2 regions of the Erwinia sp. CGal63 genome follow, and region 1 is predicted to be linked to the other one. Evidence: predicted binding sites of a transcription regulator. Region 1 holds the regulator's gene; the other holds the start of a gene.

Region 1 (7,785 bases):
CGATAGAGTCGCGCCATTCCGGCACGTTCTTGTTCAGATAGTTAACCAGCGGCAGCGGTTCGCCAAAGTTCACGTAGCCCTGGCCCAGATTACGCAGCTTGCGCAGCCCGCGCACCATCTGCATAAAGCCTTCTTTCTCTTTGGTGGCGCCGCGCAGCTCCTTCGCATAGGTGCCAACCTCCATCACGTGCTCGTAGCCGATATAGATAGGCACCAGCGTGATAGGACGGTTGCCGCCGCGCAGCATCGCCTGGATCGTCATCGACAGCGTGCCGGTTTTCGGATCGAGCAGGCGTCCGGTACGGGAACGACCACCTTCCACAAAATATTCCACGGAATAGCCACGGGTGAACAGCTCGCCCAGATATTCGCGGAACACGGTGGAATAAAGCTTATTGCCCTTAAAGGTACGGCGAATAAAGAAGGCGCCGAGACGACGGAAAATCGGGCCGGCCGGCCAGAAGTTGAGGTTGATGCCGGCGGCGATATGCGGCGGCACCAGGCCCTGATGATAGAGCACGTAAGAGAGCAGCAGATAGTCCATATGGCTGCGATGGCACGGCACATAGACGATTTCATGACCGTCCTGCGCCAGCTGGCGCACGCGCTCGCCGCCGTTGACGTTGATGCCCTGATAAAGCTTGCTCCACGTCCAGCCCATAATCCTGTCGGTCAGACGGATAGCCTCGTAGGAGAAGTCCGCCGCGACCTCTTCCATCAGTTCGATAGCGTTCTGCTGCGCTTTCTCATGGGAGATCTTTTTGCTGCGCGCTTCGTCCTCTACCGCTTTTGCAATCGCTTTCGACTGCAGCAGCTTGTTGAACAGATCCTGACGCACGGGCAGGCGCGGGCCAACCGCCGCGAGGCGCTGGCGGGCAAAATGCATTCTCGCCACGCGCGCCAGTTTCTGGGCGATGGTTTTATCGGTGCCGTGCTCGGTGGCCATACGGCGCAGCGAAACCATCGGCGAGAAGCGTACAAAGCTGTCGCGTCCCAGCCACAGTACGGCGATAAACTTCTGAATACCGTTCAGCACGCGCAGATGCGGCTGGCTCTCGCCCTGAACCTCGCGGCCAGGCGCACGACCAAACATTACCGACACCGGCACCATCTGCACGTCCAGCAGCGGATTGCTGCGATGGAGATCCAGATAGTCATGGAACGTTTTAACGGATTCCAGATTCGGCGCGTAATAGGGGAAGACGCGCGGGCCGTCGTGAATAAAGACGTAGCGCGGCAGCAGCGTGCCGTCGATCTCCAGCGGCTCCAGGGGATCGGGAAGATCCTCTTTGCGGCACTGCTCGCGCAGCGCCAGCAGATCGGCCTTTGAATCATACGGCAGTACATACATAATGGGGCGCGACGTATCCAGCCCCAGTTCAGCGACCGGCTCAGCGGGGATCGCCTTACTTTTTACCAGCATTTTTACTGGTAAATTCAATAAGTTGTAATATAAATTACGCCAACCTGACATAGACAACATAAAGCCTCTTGTTAGCAAAGCGCGGCAAGCATACCAGAATCCGTAAACGAGATCTGTGGTGTTGCATAATGTGCGCTACCCTGACATTGACGTTAAACAGAACAAAGGGTTCCCTGATTATGGCAAATAACGCCTCAGGTTTAACACGGATCATTAAAGCAGCAGGGTATTCATGGAAAGGGCTGCGGGCGGCCTGGCAGTTTGAAGCCGCTTTCCGTCAGGAAGTCGTTGCCGCCGTGGTGGCGATAGCAATCGCCTGCTGGCTGGACGTCGCTCCGCTGGCAAGAGTGCTGCTGATAGGCTCCGTAGCCTTGGTGATTATCGTGGAAGTACTGAACAGCGCGATTGAAGCCGTGGTCGACAGGCTGGGCAACGAGTTCCACGAGCTTTCCGGTCGCGCGAAAGATATGGGCTCGGCGGCGGTGCTGCTGGCGATTTTACTGGCGGTCTTCGTCTGGCTGAGCGTGCTGCTTACCCGCTAACCGCCGCGCTGAAATGGCAATAAGTGACGTTTTTTATCCGACTTGAGGTTTTCAACGGCGAAATACCTGTATATACTCACAGTCGACTGTATAAACAACCAGGGGGCGGGATGAAAGCATTAACGGCAAGGCAGCAGCAGGTCTACGACCTGATACGCCAGCATATCAACCAGACCGGCATGCCGCCGACGCGGGCAGAGATCGCCACGCAGCTCGGCTTCCGTTCCCCGAATGCGGCTGAAGAACACCTGAAGGCGCTGGCGCGCAAAGGCGTTATCGAGATCGTCTCCGGCGCATCGCGCGGTATCCGCCTGATGATGGAAGACGAAGACGGGCTGCCGCTGATTGGCCGCGTAGCGGCGGGCGAGCCGCTGCTGGCGGAACAGCATATTGAAGGCCACTACCAGGTCGATCCGGATCTTTTTAAACCGGGCGCCGACTTCCTGCTGCGCGTCAGCGGTATGTCGATGAAAGACATCGGCATTATGGATGGCGATCTGCTGGCCGTACACAAGACCCAGGACGTGCGTAACGGCCAGGTCGTGGTGGCGCGCATCGATGACGAAGTCACGGTAAAACGCCTGAAAAAGCAGGGCAACATTGTGCATCTGCTGCCGGAAAACAGTGAATTCAAGCCGATCGTGGTCGATCTGCGCCAGCAGACCTTCTCTATCGAAGGCCTGGCCGTTGGCGTCATCCGCAACGGTAGCTGGCTGTAAAAGCACGCTTCTGCCTCTGCGCCGTCGTTAAGGCGGCGCATTCGTTACTTCCTCTCTTTATATCGCGCAATGCAGTCTGATAATCGTTCGATGCATAGCCTGCGAACGATGGCTTTTTAATCACCGCTTTTTCCGGTTATCTCCGCTTTCCCTTTTGTTGCGCTTTTGTTTTTTCTCGTTACGCATTGATTATCCTTATTTTTTCTACTTCTCTGCCGTGCCGCTTCGCTTTTTTTGCAAAATCAGGCCGTCTCGCCGTGCAAACCCGCTATCTTCTACTACAATTATCTGTACGTTACGCACTTAGGCAGCGTTTTATGTTGCTGTCAGTAGTTTTGCAGTAACGATAAGCTGTTATCACCTAAGGTTAAGGAGAAACAAGATGAATAAAGACGAAGCCGGCGGTAACTGGAAACAGTTGAAGGGTAAAGTAAAAGAGAAGTGGGGCAAGCTGACCGATGACGACATGACTGTCGTAGAAGGTAAACGCGATCAGCTGGTCGGTAAAATTCAGGAGCGTTACGGTTACACCAAAGACCAGGCTGAGAAAGAGCTGGGCGACTGGGAAACCACTAACAAGCATCGCTTCTGATAAAATAACGTGCACAGGGGCAGCAAGCCCGTAAGACGTTACAGCAAGGGCAGCGCTTTCGGCGCTGCCCTTGTTCTTTTATAGCGGCGGCGCCGCTTAAGTTTCTCTGAAGCTTATGCTTTTTAACGACCGCGCTTTTTACTGCCGAGCGTATGATCGTGCTGGCACTCATCCTGATGCTGGCAGGCTTCCACTTCCACACAGCTGCCGCACAGGCCATGCGCTTCAATCACGCTATTGGTCAGCGCGAAACCGGTAGCTTGCGCCAGCGACTGCAAAATAGCTTCGACGCCTTCCGCATGTTGTTCCGCCACCGCGCCGCAGCGATCGCAAATCAGCATGGCCGAGGTATGCGAAGGCTCTTCAAAGTGATGACAGACAACGTAGCTGTTGGTCGATTCGACGCGATGTACGAAACCCTGCTCCAGCAGAAAGTCCAGCGCCCGATAGACGGTAGGCGGCTTGGCCTGCGGTTCGCTGGCGCGCAGCAGATCCAACAGGTCGTAGGCGCTAATCGCGCCGTGATGCTGGCTCATCAACCGCAGCACTTCCAGACGCTGAGGCGTCAGCCTGACGTTGCGCTGCTGGCAGATGGTTTCCGCCTGCGACAAGATGTTTTCAGGACTGTTAATATTCATAGTTCTCCCCAGGCTGGCTTAGCGCGTTATATTATCACAATGCTGATAAAAACACCGCGCTTCCGCCTTTCCCGCTTGCTGCCTGCTGGTCTGCGACAGACCGCCCACTCTCTCTTTTCCGCGCCGCTGAAATTTCAGGCAGATACGCTGGCGGTAAACTTATCGTTCGAGCGTCAAATCTGTACCATTTTTAACTTAATAAAGTGATAAACGGCGTTGTGTTTTGAAATGTTTTAACTACATTTACATAAATATTTGTAAACATTTCCCGCATCACGCAGCAAAAACCCGTTGATTTTTAAGCCGGATAGCAGATTAAAAGCCGTGCAATGAGCAGAAAAACCCCGGTAATTTGACTTAGTTCAGGCTAATGACTTACCGCGGTTCGGCCCATTATACGGTTAATTGTACTGGTCGCGCTTCAGGCGCAGTCTTCTTATTGTTGAAGGGTTAGAGGTAAATGGTCAAAAAATTCAAGCTGAACAGATTCGCCCGACCGGCTGTTTTTCCCGTACTGCTGCTGGCTCCGTTAAGCGCGCTTGCCGCAGGCAGCTATTATGATGCCCGTAACGATGCGATGGGCGGAACAGGCGTGGCCTCTTCAACTTACGGGACGGCGGTGCTGGCTAACCCGGCGCTGATGACCAAAGCCCAGCCGGAGGATAATGTCAGCATTATTCTTCCCGCCGTCGGCGCGCAGCTGAGCGATAAAAACAAGCTGATCGACAAGGTGGACGATCTGACCGACAGCGTTGATCGCTATCAGGATATCGCTCGTCAGGATCCTTTAAGTTTGCTGACTGACTACCCGCGCGTCCAGGCGGCGGCAGGCGATTTGGCTAATCAACTGCGCGGCATCAAGGGCAGTAAGTCCTGGGCTACGGCTGGTGCGGCGGTTGCGGTCACCGTCCCGAACGAAGTGCTGCCTTTTGCATTCGTGGCGAAAGCTTACGGTACGGCACACGTAACGGCGGATGTCACCCAGGGCGATATCGATTATCTGCAGGGCATCGCCGACGGCACCAGGCTGCCGCTGCCCGGCGATCAGGATAATCTGACCTCTGCGGCGCTGGGGCGCGGTGCGATTGTTTACGATTACGGCGTGGCCGTGGCGCACGAATTCAATGTTGCCGGTCATCCGGTTTCTTTCGGCATCACGCCGAAGATCCAGAAGACTTACCTCTATAACTACAGCGCCTCTGTCTATAACTACGACAAGTCGGACTTCACCAAAGGCCGCTACAAGAACTCCAATACCGGGTTCAACATGGATGCCGGCGTGGCGACCGATGTCGGCGACCACTGGACGCTAGGCGTCAGCGCGCAGAACCTGATTGCGCGCGATATCGATACCCGCGAGGTGAACGGCTATAAGGACACTTACCAGATCCGGCCGGTAGTGACGCCAGGCGTTTCTTATCATACCGAGCGGCTGACGGCGGCGCTGGACGTTGACGCCACGCCGACCAAACGCTTTAAAACGGTGGAAGACAGCCAGTATGCAGGCGCAGGCGTGGAATATCGCGTGTTAAGCTGGCTGCAGCTGCGTGCGGGCTATCGCGCCGATATGAAATCCAACGACACCAACGTGGCGACCGCTGGCTTTGGCCTGTCGCCGTTTAACAAGGTGCATCTGGATCTGGCCGGGATGCGCGGCAACGACAACACCTGGGGCGCCGTCGCCCAGCTGAACTTTACCTTCTGATTGCTTTTCGGGCGCAGCGCTGCTGCGCCCGCATCGTCCGCTTAGCGATTGCCGCCCGGCATGGTATCATTGCGCACATTATCGTCATTTGTTAATCAGAGCCCGCGCGTTTTATGACCCAGAATTTACCTGCCCACCGTTTTTCCGTCGCCCCAATGCTGGACTGGACCGATCGCCACTGTCGCTACTTTCATCGTCAGCTGACCGGCCAGGCGCTGCTTTACACCGAAATGGTCACGACCGGCGCCATTATTCACGGCAAAGGCGACTATCTTGCCTGGAACCAGGCAGAGCAGCCGGTAGCGCTGCAGCTTGGCGGCAGCGATCCGCTGGCGCTGGCGCAATGTGCCGAGCTGGCGCAGGCGCGCGGCTATAACGAAATTAACCTGAATGTCGGCTGCCCGTCGGATCGCGTACAGAACGGGCGTTTCGGCGCCTGCCTGATGGGCGAAGCGGCGCTGGTGGCGGATGCCGTTAGGGCGATGCGCGATCGCGTATCGATCCCCGTTACGGTGAAAACCCGTATCGGCATCGACGAGCAGGACAGCTACGAGTTCCTGTGCGATTTTATCCGTCAGGTGTCGGAACAGGGCGGCTGCGAGATGTTTATTATCCACGCGCGTAAAGCCTGGCTTTCCGGCCTCAGCCCGAAAGAGAACCGCGAGATCCCGCCGCTGGACTATGAACGCGTGTATCAACTGAAGCGCGATTTCCCGCATCTGACGATGTCGATTAACGGCGGTATCAAATCACTGGCGGAAGCCAAAGCGCACTTGCAGCATGTGGATGGCGTAATGGTGGGTCGTGAAGCCTATCAGAATCCGGGAATGCTGGCGGAAGTCGATCGCGAGCTGTTCGGCAGCGATCGACCCGCGATCGATCCGGTAGCGGTAGTGCGCTCAATGTATCCTTATATCGAGCGTGAACTGGCGCAGGGCACCTATCTGGGCCATATCACCCGCCATATGCTTGGCCTGTTCCAGGGTATTCCGGGCGCCCGCCAGTGGCGTCGCTATCTGAGCGAAAATGCCCACAAGGCCGGCGCCAACGTGGAAACTGTGGAAGCAGCACTGGCGCTGGTAGCGGATAAGGTGCCGACAGCAGTTTAATCTGCCGACTCTCTCTTTCCTGACGCCGTTATAGCTATAAATAGTCATGAAAGGATAAAAGCCTGGTCAAATTCACACCAGGTAACAGGGATATTGACCACGGCGCAATTGACGTGGTTTTATATTTTTCAATACTTTCATTAGGTTATGTTAATAGCAGTGTTGGCACGCAACTTGCATAAATGCTGAGGATCTTTAATGGGGAGAGACTGATGGAAATCTTCTTTGTTCTTGGCTTTTTTGTGATGCTGCTGATGACCGGCGTTTCGCTGCTGGGGATTATTCTGGCGCTTATCGTCGCCAGCGTGGTGATGATGTTCGCGGGCTTGTTGATGGTGGCGCTCAAAATGCTGCCGTGGCTGGCGCTGGCGGTCGCCGCGGTATGGATTTATCGCGCATACCGCAAACCGACGACGAAAACAGAACGTTGGATATCTCGCTAAAATCAGGGCGTTGGCGACAAGTTTGCACAGAGTAATGCGGAGTCGATCACAACCTGACAGATCGCATAGACGATTTTGCAATTAAACATATTTTTTGCTTATGAATTCTGTCAGGATGATTTTCACTGAATTAGCGAAATTCATCGCCGCTGACCCTACAAACAGCGCGAACTATAAAAAAGAAAAAGGGGCTTCCTACGGGAAGCCCCACTTATTTGTAGCATCCGCCGTTACGGAATCAGCAAGCAGGAGCCCTGAGTCGCGCGGCTTTCCAGCGTTTTATGCGCCTGCTGCGCATCCGCCAGCGCGAACTTCTGTTGTTCCGGCACGTCCACTTTGATAGCGCCGCTGGCGATCAGTGAGAAGAGTTCGTTGCTGGCATGGGTCAGCGCGTCGGCGTTGGTGATATAGCCGTTCAGCGAGGGACGCGTCACGTACAGCGAGCCTTTCTGATTGAGGATCGCCAGATTGACGCCGTTGACCGGGCCGGACGAGTTGCCGAAGCTCACCATCAGGCCGCGCCGCTGCAGGCAGTCCAGCGAAGCTTCCCAGGTATCTTTGCCCACCGAATCATAGACCACGCGCACTTTCTTACCGTTGGTCAATTCCAGCAC
Region 2 (7,785 bases), on a different contig from region 1:
GCAATGGCCATCCACCGTATTACCGAAGCGATGGTACAGGGCAAGCCGACCATCGAAGAGGCGATTGGCCGCTATCACGGCAGTCCTTATTACGTCGCCCATAACGCCAGCTTCGATCGTCGTATGCTGCCGGAGATGTCGGGCGAATGGATCTGCACCATGACGCTGGCGAAAAGCCTGTGGCCAGGCAGAAAATATGGCAACCAGGCGCTGCGTGAATCCTTGCAGCTGGAAGTGACACCGCCAGCAGATCTGCACGCTCACCGCGCGCTGTATGACTGCTACGTGACCGCCGCCCTGCTGATCCGCATTATGACTTTTTCCGGCTGGGACGCGGCGGAAATGGTGCGCCGTATGCAGGCGCGTGGTTCCGCCGTGACCTTTCCTTTCGGCAAGTATCGCGGCAGCCGCGTTGACGACGTGGTGAAACGCGATCCGGGATACCTGAAATGGATGTTGAAAAATATCCCGGATCTGAAACCCGATCTGAAAAGCGCGATGGAACGGGCGCTGTCAGCGGATTAGCGGAGACTGGCTGCGGTCAGCGTCTCCTGCGCCAGGCCAATCAGGAAAGCATACTCCAGCGCCACGCCTTCATAAGATTTAAAGCGTCCTGATTTACCGCCGTGGCCTGCATCCATGTCCGTGCAGAGCAGCAGCAAGTTGTCGTCTGTTTTCAGCTCTCGCAGCTTCGCCACCCATTTAGCCGGTTCCCAGTACTGCACCTGCGAATCATGCAGACCCGTTGTCACCAGCATATGCGGATAAGGCTGCGCGCTGACGCAGTCATAAGGGCTGTACTGGCGCATATAGCGGTAATATTGCTCCTCCGCCGGGTTGCCCCATTCGTCATACTCGCCGGTGGTCAGCGGAATGGATTCATCCAGCATGGTGGTCACCACGTCCACAAAAGGCACCTGCGCTACCACGCCGTGGAAAAGCGTTGGCGCCATATTGATGACCGCGCCCATTAATAGGCCTCCCGCGCTGCCGCCCATAGCGTACAGCTTTTCAGGATTGCCGTACCCTTTCTCTACCAGCCCGTGAGTAACGTCTATAAAGTCGTTAAAGGTGTTGAGCTTCTTCAGCAGCTTGCCATCTTCATACCACTGCTGGCCCAGCTCGCCGCCGCCACGCAGGTGCACCAGCGCGTAGACAAAGCCGCGATCCAGCAGGCTCAGGCGACTGGAGCTAAAGTCCGCGTCCATACAGCTGCCGTAAGAGCCGTAACCGTAAACCAGCATGGGGTTTTTACCGGGGCGATAATGCTGCTGGTGATAAACCAGCGAAACGGGCACTTCCACCCCGTCGCGAACCTTGATCCAGTGATGTTCGCTGCGGTAGTCGCCCGCCTCGAAGCCTTTTACTTCCGCCTGCTTGAGAATACGGCGTTCGCCGCTGTCCATATCCAGTTCAAAAAGCGTGTCCGGCATGGTCATTGAGGAGTAGCCGTAGCGCAGCTTGCTGGTATCCGCCGTGGGATTGACGGAGAGCCAGGTGACATAGGCGGGATCGTCAAAGGCGATGCCGTAATCCTCTCCGCTCTGCCAGTTGATCTGCCGCAGGCTGGTTAGTCCGCGCTGGCGCTCTTCCACCACCAGCCAGTCGCGAAACAGCGCGAAATCCTCCAGCATCACGTGATCGCGTGGCGCAATCAGCGTTTGCCACTTTTCCTCTTTTACGTGGGCGGTGCGGTAGAGCCCGAAGTTTTTACCGGCGCGGTTGGAGCGCACGTAAAAGTGGTGATCGTAATGATCGAGGCTGTATTCATGATCTTTGCGGCGTGGACAGAACACCTGCGGCTGCGCATCGGCAAATTCGGCGTCCAGCAGCTGGATTTCGCTGGTGGTGGTGCTGTTAAGCACAATCAGAATAAAGTGCTCGGACATCGTTTTATGCAGGCTGACGTAAAAAGTTTCATCCTGCTCTTCATACACCAGCTCGTCATCGCGCTGCGAGGTGCCGAGCCGATGACGCCATACCTGCCACGGCAGCAGCGTCTGTTTATCCTTGAGGACGTAGTAAAAGGTTTGACTGTCGCTAGCCCAGACAAAGCTGCTGGAGACGTTGTCCAGCATTTCCGGGTACCAGTTTCCGGTTTTCAGATTACGGAAACGGATGCCGTACTGACGGCGCGACAGGAAATCTTCCGCCAGCGCCATGACTTCATTATCAGGGCTGATGCCCAAACCGCCCAGCGTATAAAACTCGCTGTGCGCGGCGCGCTGGTTGCCGTCGACCAGGATCTCCCACTCATCCGGCGTCGCCGTTTCCTCCGGCTGACGAGTATAAACAGCGTACTCATTGCCTTCGTCGTAGCGACGCTGGTACCGATAGCCGTTTTTCACGTACGGCACGGAGCTGTCGCGTTGCGGCACGCGATCGACCATCTCCTTCAGCAGCTTATCCTGCAACGCCTGCTGCGTGTGCATCACCGCCTGGCCATAATCGTTTTCTGCGTGCAGATAGTCCAGCACGGCCGGATCTTCGCGCTTGTCGTCACGCAGCCAGTAGTAGTTATCGATACGCGTTTCGCCGTGAGCGCTCATCTCATAAGGGATCTTTCTGGCGACTGGTGGTTTTATCATTCTGCTGCCCCGCTGAATCAGTTATACAGAGTAAGGGTGGCAGCTACGACGATGATTGCCAAGCGCGGCGCAGCGATAAGAGTTGATAATCAGGCGCGTCGGTCGGAAAGTGGTCAGGCGCTCAGCTTTTGTTTCTCCTGCTGAATATCTTTTGCCATGCTGTCGCGGACGTCCTGCGGAATTTTTAGCTCATCGCCCAGCGCCTGCAGATAGCTGCGCTCCATAAAGTGATCGACATCAATTGCCAGGTTGCTGAGGAAATAGACTTCCAGCGCCTCTTCTTCATTCTTTACGTCCTGCGCCAGCATTTTGGGATCGAGCGGCATATCCATAGCACGCTGAATCAGCTGCTCGCCCTCTTTTCCGAGGCCCGCCTGATGAATATGTTCGTCAATCGCTTTACGCTCCTGCGCGTCAATATGACCATCGCTTTTAGCAGCGAAGACCAGCGCCTGTACCAGCCGCTCAGCGCGACGCTCGACCGCCGTAGCCTGCTGGCCGAACTGCGGTTCATCATGACGCGTTTCGCTGATCCGCTGTTTATATTTGTTCCAGAGCAGTGCGCCAGCCGCCGCGCTGCCGCCAACAATCAACGCGTTTTTGCCATATTTGCTCAGCAAATTGCGTGAGGATTTACTGGTAATAAGCAGACCAGCCAGTCCGCCCAGCGCGCCTGGCGCCAGCATTTTGCTTAGCCCTTCGCCATCGCTCTTGCCTTTTACATTGCCCAGCACGTTTTGAATTTGTTGCAGCCAGTTAGTCATATTTGCTCCTTGTTAAATAATGACTAGCATAAAGCGGTTATTGTCAGCAAGCGTCAAGTCAGGCAAAGCCTGGAAAACCTTTATTGCCCTGCCGCCGCTGGCGGAATAACGCGACTCGCTATACTTGTAGACAGGCGGGAGTCAAAAGGTCGGACCGTTTCCCGCCGGTTTGTTTCGCAGACACAGCTGATAAGGGGAAGAAATGCGTTTTCAAAATAACCCATTATTTATTAATACGGTTTTACTGGGCGGCACGACGGAAGAGAAAATCATTGCCGCCGCGCAGGCAGGATTCACTCAGCTGGAGCTGTGGCGGCAGGATGTGGAGTCAGCTAAAGGAGCCGCGCAGGATGTGGCCAGCCTGCTGGATAATCAGCGTATCGCCCTGACGGATTATCAGGTACTGCTGGACTTTGACGGCGCGCCGGATGAGCAGCGGCAGGAGAAGCGTCAGGACGCTATTAAAATGATGGATACGGCGGTGAAACTGGGCGCGACTACGCTGCTGACGCCGGCCTCGACGCAAAAAGAGTGCGTCGCCGAGCGCGAGGAAGAGGATATTCGCTGGCTGGTGCAGGAAGCGGGAAAGCGCGGGCTACGGGTCGCTTTCGAAGCAATGGCGTGGAGCACGCACATCAACACGACGGCCGCCGCATGGCAGCTGGTACAGCGTGTTAACGAGCCTAATTTAGGGCTGGTGGTGGACGCCTTCCATATTTTTGTGCGTAACCGTACCGTCGCCGATTTAAACGGCATCCCGATGGAGAAAATTTTTCTGGTGCAGCTTTCCGATTTGGCTACCCTGCCCTCAGGAAGCGAACTGGTGGATACGGCGCGACATCATCGCCTGCTGCCGGGCCGGGGGAATTTCCCGCTCTATACGCTGCTGGATTATCTGCAGAAGGAAGGCTATAGCGGCCCAATCGGCCTGGAGGTCTTTAATGATGAGATTAAACAGCAGGCGCCGACGGAGGCAGCCAGAGAAGCGATGCACGCCCTGAAGCGCTGTTGCGCGCAGATATCGCCTGACTGACGCCTGACAAAAGGTTTACTTTACCCGGCAACCTGAAGCCTGTCTGCGGACAGGCTTTTTATTTGCAGCGACGCGCCGTCAGGCCGCTTTACTGCGGCCCGCTTTGGGCTTCTTCTCTTCCGCGTCGACATCTTCAGCCGCGATTTCTGCTACCGCTGCCACGGGACGCGAGCGCTCCGCTTCCGGCATTTTACTGGTACGCAGAATATGCTGGACGGCATCTTTGTTTTCCGACAGGAACATACCCAGCGCCTCGCGCTGATTCTCGTCCATCTCCAGCGGCGCCGCGCTCAGCCAGTCGCAGAACACTTCGGCCATATCGAGCATTTTGTCATAAGCGTCGGCTTCTTTCTTACTGGCGAAAGTCATCTTTTCCTCACCTTTTCTGACGACAACAAATTTGATTTCAACAGCCATAGTGCCCACCTCGTTTAACTGTATTTTTATACAGTATATCAGACCAGGAAGTTTTCTCAAGCCCGGAAATCGGATGATCGCGCAATCGTTTTCGTTTATACTGCGGCCGCGTTTTTTCCCTCAATCAGGTAGAGATTTATGACAACTCTGGGTACTGCGCTGCGCCCTGCGGCGACTCGCGTAATGCTGCTCGGCTCGGGCGAGCTGGGCAAAGAAGTGGCGCTGGAATGTCAGCGTCTGGGCGTGGAAGTTATCGCAGTCGATCGCTATGCCGACGCGCCAGCGATGCAGGTCGCTCACCGCAGCCACACGATCAATATGCTGGATGGCGAAGCCCTGAAAGCGCTGGTGGCGCAGGAGCGTCCGGACTATATCGTGCCGGAAATCGAGGCTATCGCTACCGATATGCTGATTGAGCTGGAAAAACAGGGACAGCGCGTTGTCCCTACGGCGCGTGCCGCCCGTCTGACCATGAACCGCGAAGGCATCCGTCGCCTGGCGGCCGAAGAGCTCGCTCTGCCGACCTCTTCTTATCGCTTTGCCGATAACGTGGCGGATTTTAATCAGGCCGCGCAGGAAATTGGTTTCCCCTGCATCGTTAAGCCGGTGATGAGCTCCTCGGGTAAAGGCCAGAGCTTTATTCGCGAAGCGGGCGAACTGGCCGCCGCGTGGGAATATGCACAGCAAGGCGGTCGTGCTGGTGCCGGCCGCGTGATTGTTGAAGGCGTAGTGAAATTTGATTTTGAGATTACGCTGCTTACCGTCAGCGCCGTTGACGGCATCCACTTCTGCGCGCCAATCGGCCATCGTCAGGAAGATGGCGACTATCGGGAATCCTGGCAGCCGCAGCAGATGAGCGAACTGGCGTTGCAGCGCGCGCAGCAGATTGCGGAAAAAGTCGTTACCGCGCTGGGCGGCCACGGTTTGTTTGGCGTCGAGCTGTTTGTCTGCGGTGACGAAGTGATCTTCAGCGAAGTTTCTCCTCGCCCGCATGATACCGGTATGGTGACGCTGATTTCGCAAGATCTGTCCGAGTTCGCGCTGCACGTTCGCGCTTTCCTGGGTTTGCCGGTTGGCGGCATTCGCCAGTACGGGCCAGCGGCCTCTGCGGTTATCCTGCCGGAGCTGGAGAGCGACAACGTGCAGTTCGCCAATCTGGAAGCGGTACTGGGCGCGGGCCTGCAGCTGCGCCTGTTCGGCAAGCCCGAGGTGCGCGGCAAGCGCCGGATGGGCGTAGCGCTGGCTACCGGCGACGATATCGATGATGCCGTAAAACGTGCCGTGACCTGCGCCGCCGGCGTGAAAGTCAGCGGCTGAGGTTCAGGCGGCATCCGTAAAAAAGGATGGCTCAGGCCATCCTGTTTTCCTGCCAGCCGCGCTGTTAGCGCGCGCCCGCCACGGCTTCTTTCGCCAGCTGCGTAATACGATCGTAATCGCCCGCCTCCAGCGCGTCGCCAGGCACCAGCCAGGAACCGCCGATGCAAAGCACGCTTTTCAGCGCCAGATAGTCGCGATAGTTGGCCGGAGAGATGCCGCCGGTTGGACAAAAGCGCACCTGCGGGAAAGGCCCGCTAATCGCCTGCAGCGCCTTGACGCCGCCGTTGGCTTCCGCCGGAAAGAATTTAAACTCGCGCAGGCCATGATCCATACCGGCCATCAGTTCTGATACGGTGCTGATACCCGGGATCAGCGGAATGGGCCCATCCACAGCGGCCTTCAGCAGCGGCTCAGTAATGCCGGGACTGATAACAAATTTTGCGCCCGCATTGGTGACTTCCCGCAGCTGCTGTACGTTCAGCACCGTTCCCGCGCCAACAATGGCTTCAGGCACTTCCGCGATCATCGCTTTTATCGCATCCATAGCGCAGGCGGTTCTTAGCGTCACTTCCAGTACTTTCACGCCGCCCGCCACCAGCGCTTTCGCCATCGGCACCGCATGTTCCAGCTTGTTGACTACGATAACCGGCACAACCGGGCCAGTAGTCAGAATTTGTTCAGCGCTTGTTTTCCAGTTACTCATCGTCCTGCTTCTCCTTTCAGGCCTGCCTGTTCCCTGTTACCAGCGAGGCGGGCAAAAACGACGCGCGCGGCGTCCGGAAGCTGTCTACCATACAGGATTTTTAGCGGCTTCGTCCATGCGTGAAATCTGTTTTTGAAACTGCGGTTCATTTTTCAGGAGCATAGTCTGCCCGGGCCAGAGTGGCCGTACATTTTCATAAAAAATAAGCTTAAAAAAGATTAAAAGGTTACGAAATTCAGACTATTTTCCTTTCTGTAAAATAAAGCCGCCCTTCCGTAACCACAGAAATTAAATTAATCGATGTTAATTATCAGAGTGCTATGGCAGAAGCAGAGGAGTTGTTATTCCCATGAACAGCGAATACTGAATAAGTTCTACCGCTAAGCGTTTCAAGTTGTGCATTCCATGCATCCCAGGCCGCAAAAATATCTCCTTCATAAGCGCTTTCATATTTGCTGCCGTCGCTGAGCATCGCTTTGCCCGTCATGCCTGCAGCTGGCTCACGCGGCGCCACCGGAGAGCCTCCTGTCGTAGTGGTTGTTGAGTCGCAGCTACCGGCGCCGGAGACAGACGCTATTTCAAAATCCATTAACATTCTCATTGGTTTATCCTTAATCTTATTAATAAGAACTAAAACTATAACATGCCATAAATAACAATTATTCAGGCAGGTGTGATTCTAATATCTTAAGTCCCGATGTAAAGAAATTCATTTAATATGTATCTGGAAAGAGAGTTTATTATATTTAATATTGGTTGCTGAAGGTTATTGCGGTTTCTGAAGAATATCATTTCGTGACGGGAAACCGTTCCGCCACCGAACGATTTTCGGTAGCGGAACAGGCTGAGGGGCTTATTCGAACTCGTTCCAGGAGCGACCATCGCGGGTGATCATCGCCACGGAAGCGACCGGCCCCCAGGTGCCCGCCTGATAAGGCTTAGGCGCTTCGTTATCCGCCGCCC

The links. The regulator LexA, encoded in region 1, represses DNA repair genes until DNA is damaged. The targets are predictions, from matches to a motif close to TNCTGTATGTACATACAGNA.
Region 2: a site for LexA is predicted at 4,819-4,838, ahead of MKZ79_RS02795 (YebG family protein). Genes of this name have one in related genera too.

What each region holds. Positions count from the first base shown of each region.
Region 1 covers NZ_JAKUMN010000003.1:28,864-36,648, forward strand. The annotation lists gene plsB (glycerol-3-phosphate 1-O-acyltransferase PlsB) at 1-1,474, opposite strand, end outside; gene MKZ79_RS11405 (diacylglycerol kinase) at 1,603-1,965, shown strand; gene lexA (transcriptional repressor LexA) at 2,076-2,684, shown strand; gene MKZ79_RS11415 (CsbD family protein) at 3,067-3,276, shown strand; gene zur (zinc uptake transcriptional repressor Zur) at 3,399-3,914, opposite strand; gene MKZ79_RS11425 (conjugal transfer protein TraF) at 4,375-5,619, shown strand; gene dusA (tRNA dihydrouridine(20/20a) synthase DusA) at 5,733-6,728, shown strand; gene pspG (envelope stress response protein PspG) at 6,941-7,171, shown strand; gene MKZ79_RS11440 (quinone oxidoreductase) at 7,402-7,785, opposite strand, start outside.
Region 2 covers NZ_JAKUMN010000001.1:655,590-663,374, reverse strand. The annotation lists gene exoX (exodeoxyribonuclease X) at 1-525, shown strand, start outside; gene MKZ79_RS02810 (prolyl oligopeptidase family serine peptidase) at 522-2,585, opposite strand; gene MKZ79_RS02805 (tellurite resistance TerB family protein) at 2,702-3,352, opposite strand; gene MKZ79_RS02800 (sugar phosphate isomerase/epimerase family protein) at 3,555-4,385, shown strand; gene MKZ79_RS02795 (YebG family protein) at 4,464-4,802, opposite strand; gene purT (formate-dependent phosphoribosylglycinamide formyltransferase) at 4,941-6,119, shown strand; gene MKZ79_RS02785 (bifunctional 4-hydroxy-2-oxoglutarate aldolase/2-dehydro-3-deoxy-phosphogluconate aldolase) at 6,184-6,822, opposite strand; gene MKZ79_RS02780 (hypothetical protein) at 7,133-7,423, opposite strand; gene zwf (glucose-6-phosphate dehydrogenase) at 7,676-7,785, opposite strand, start outside.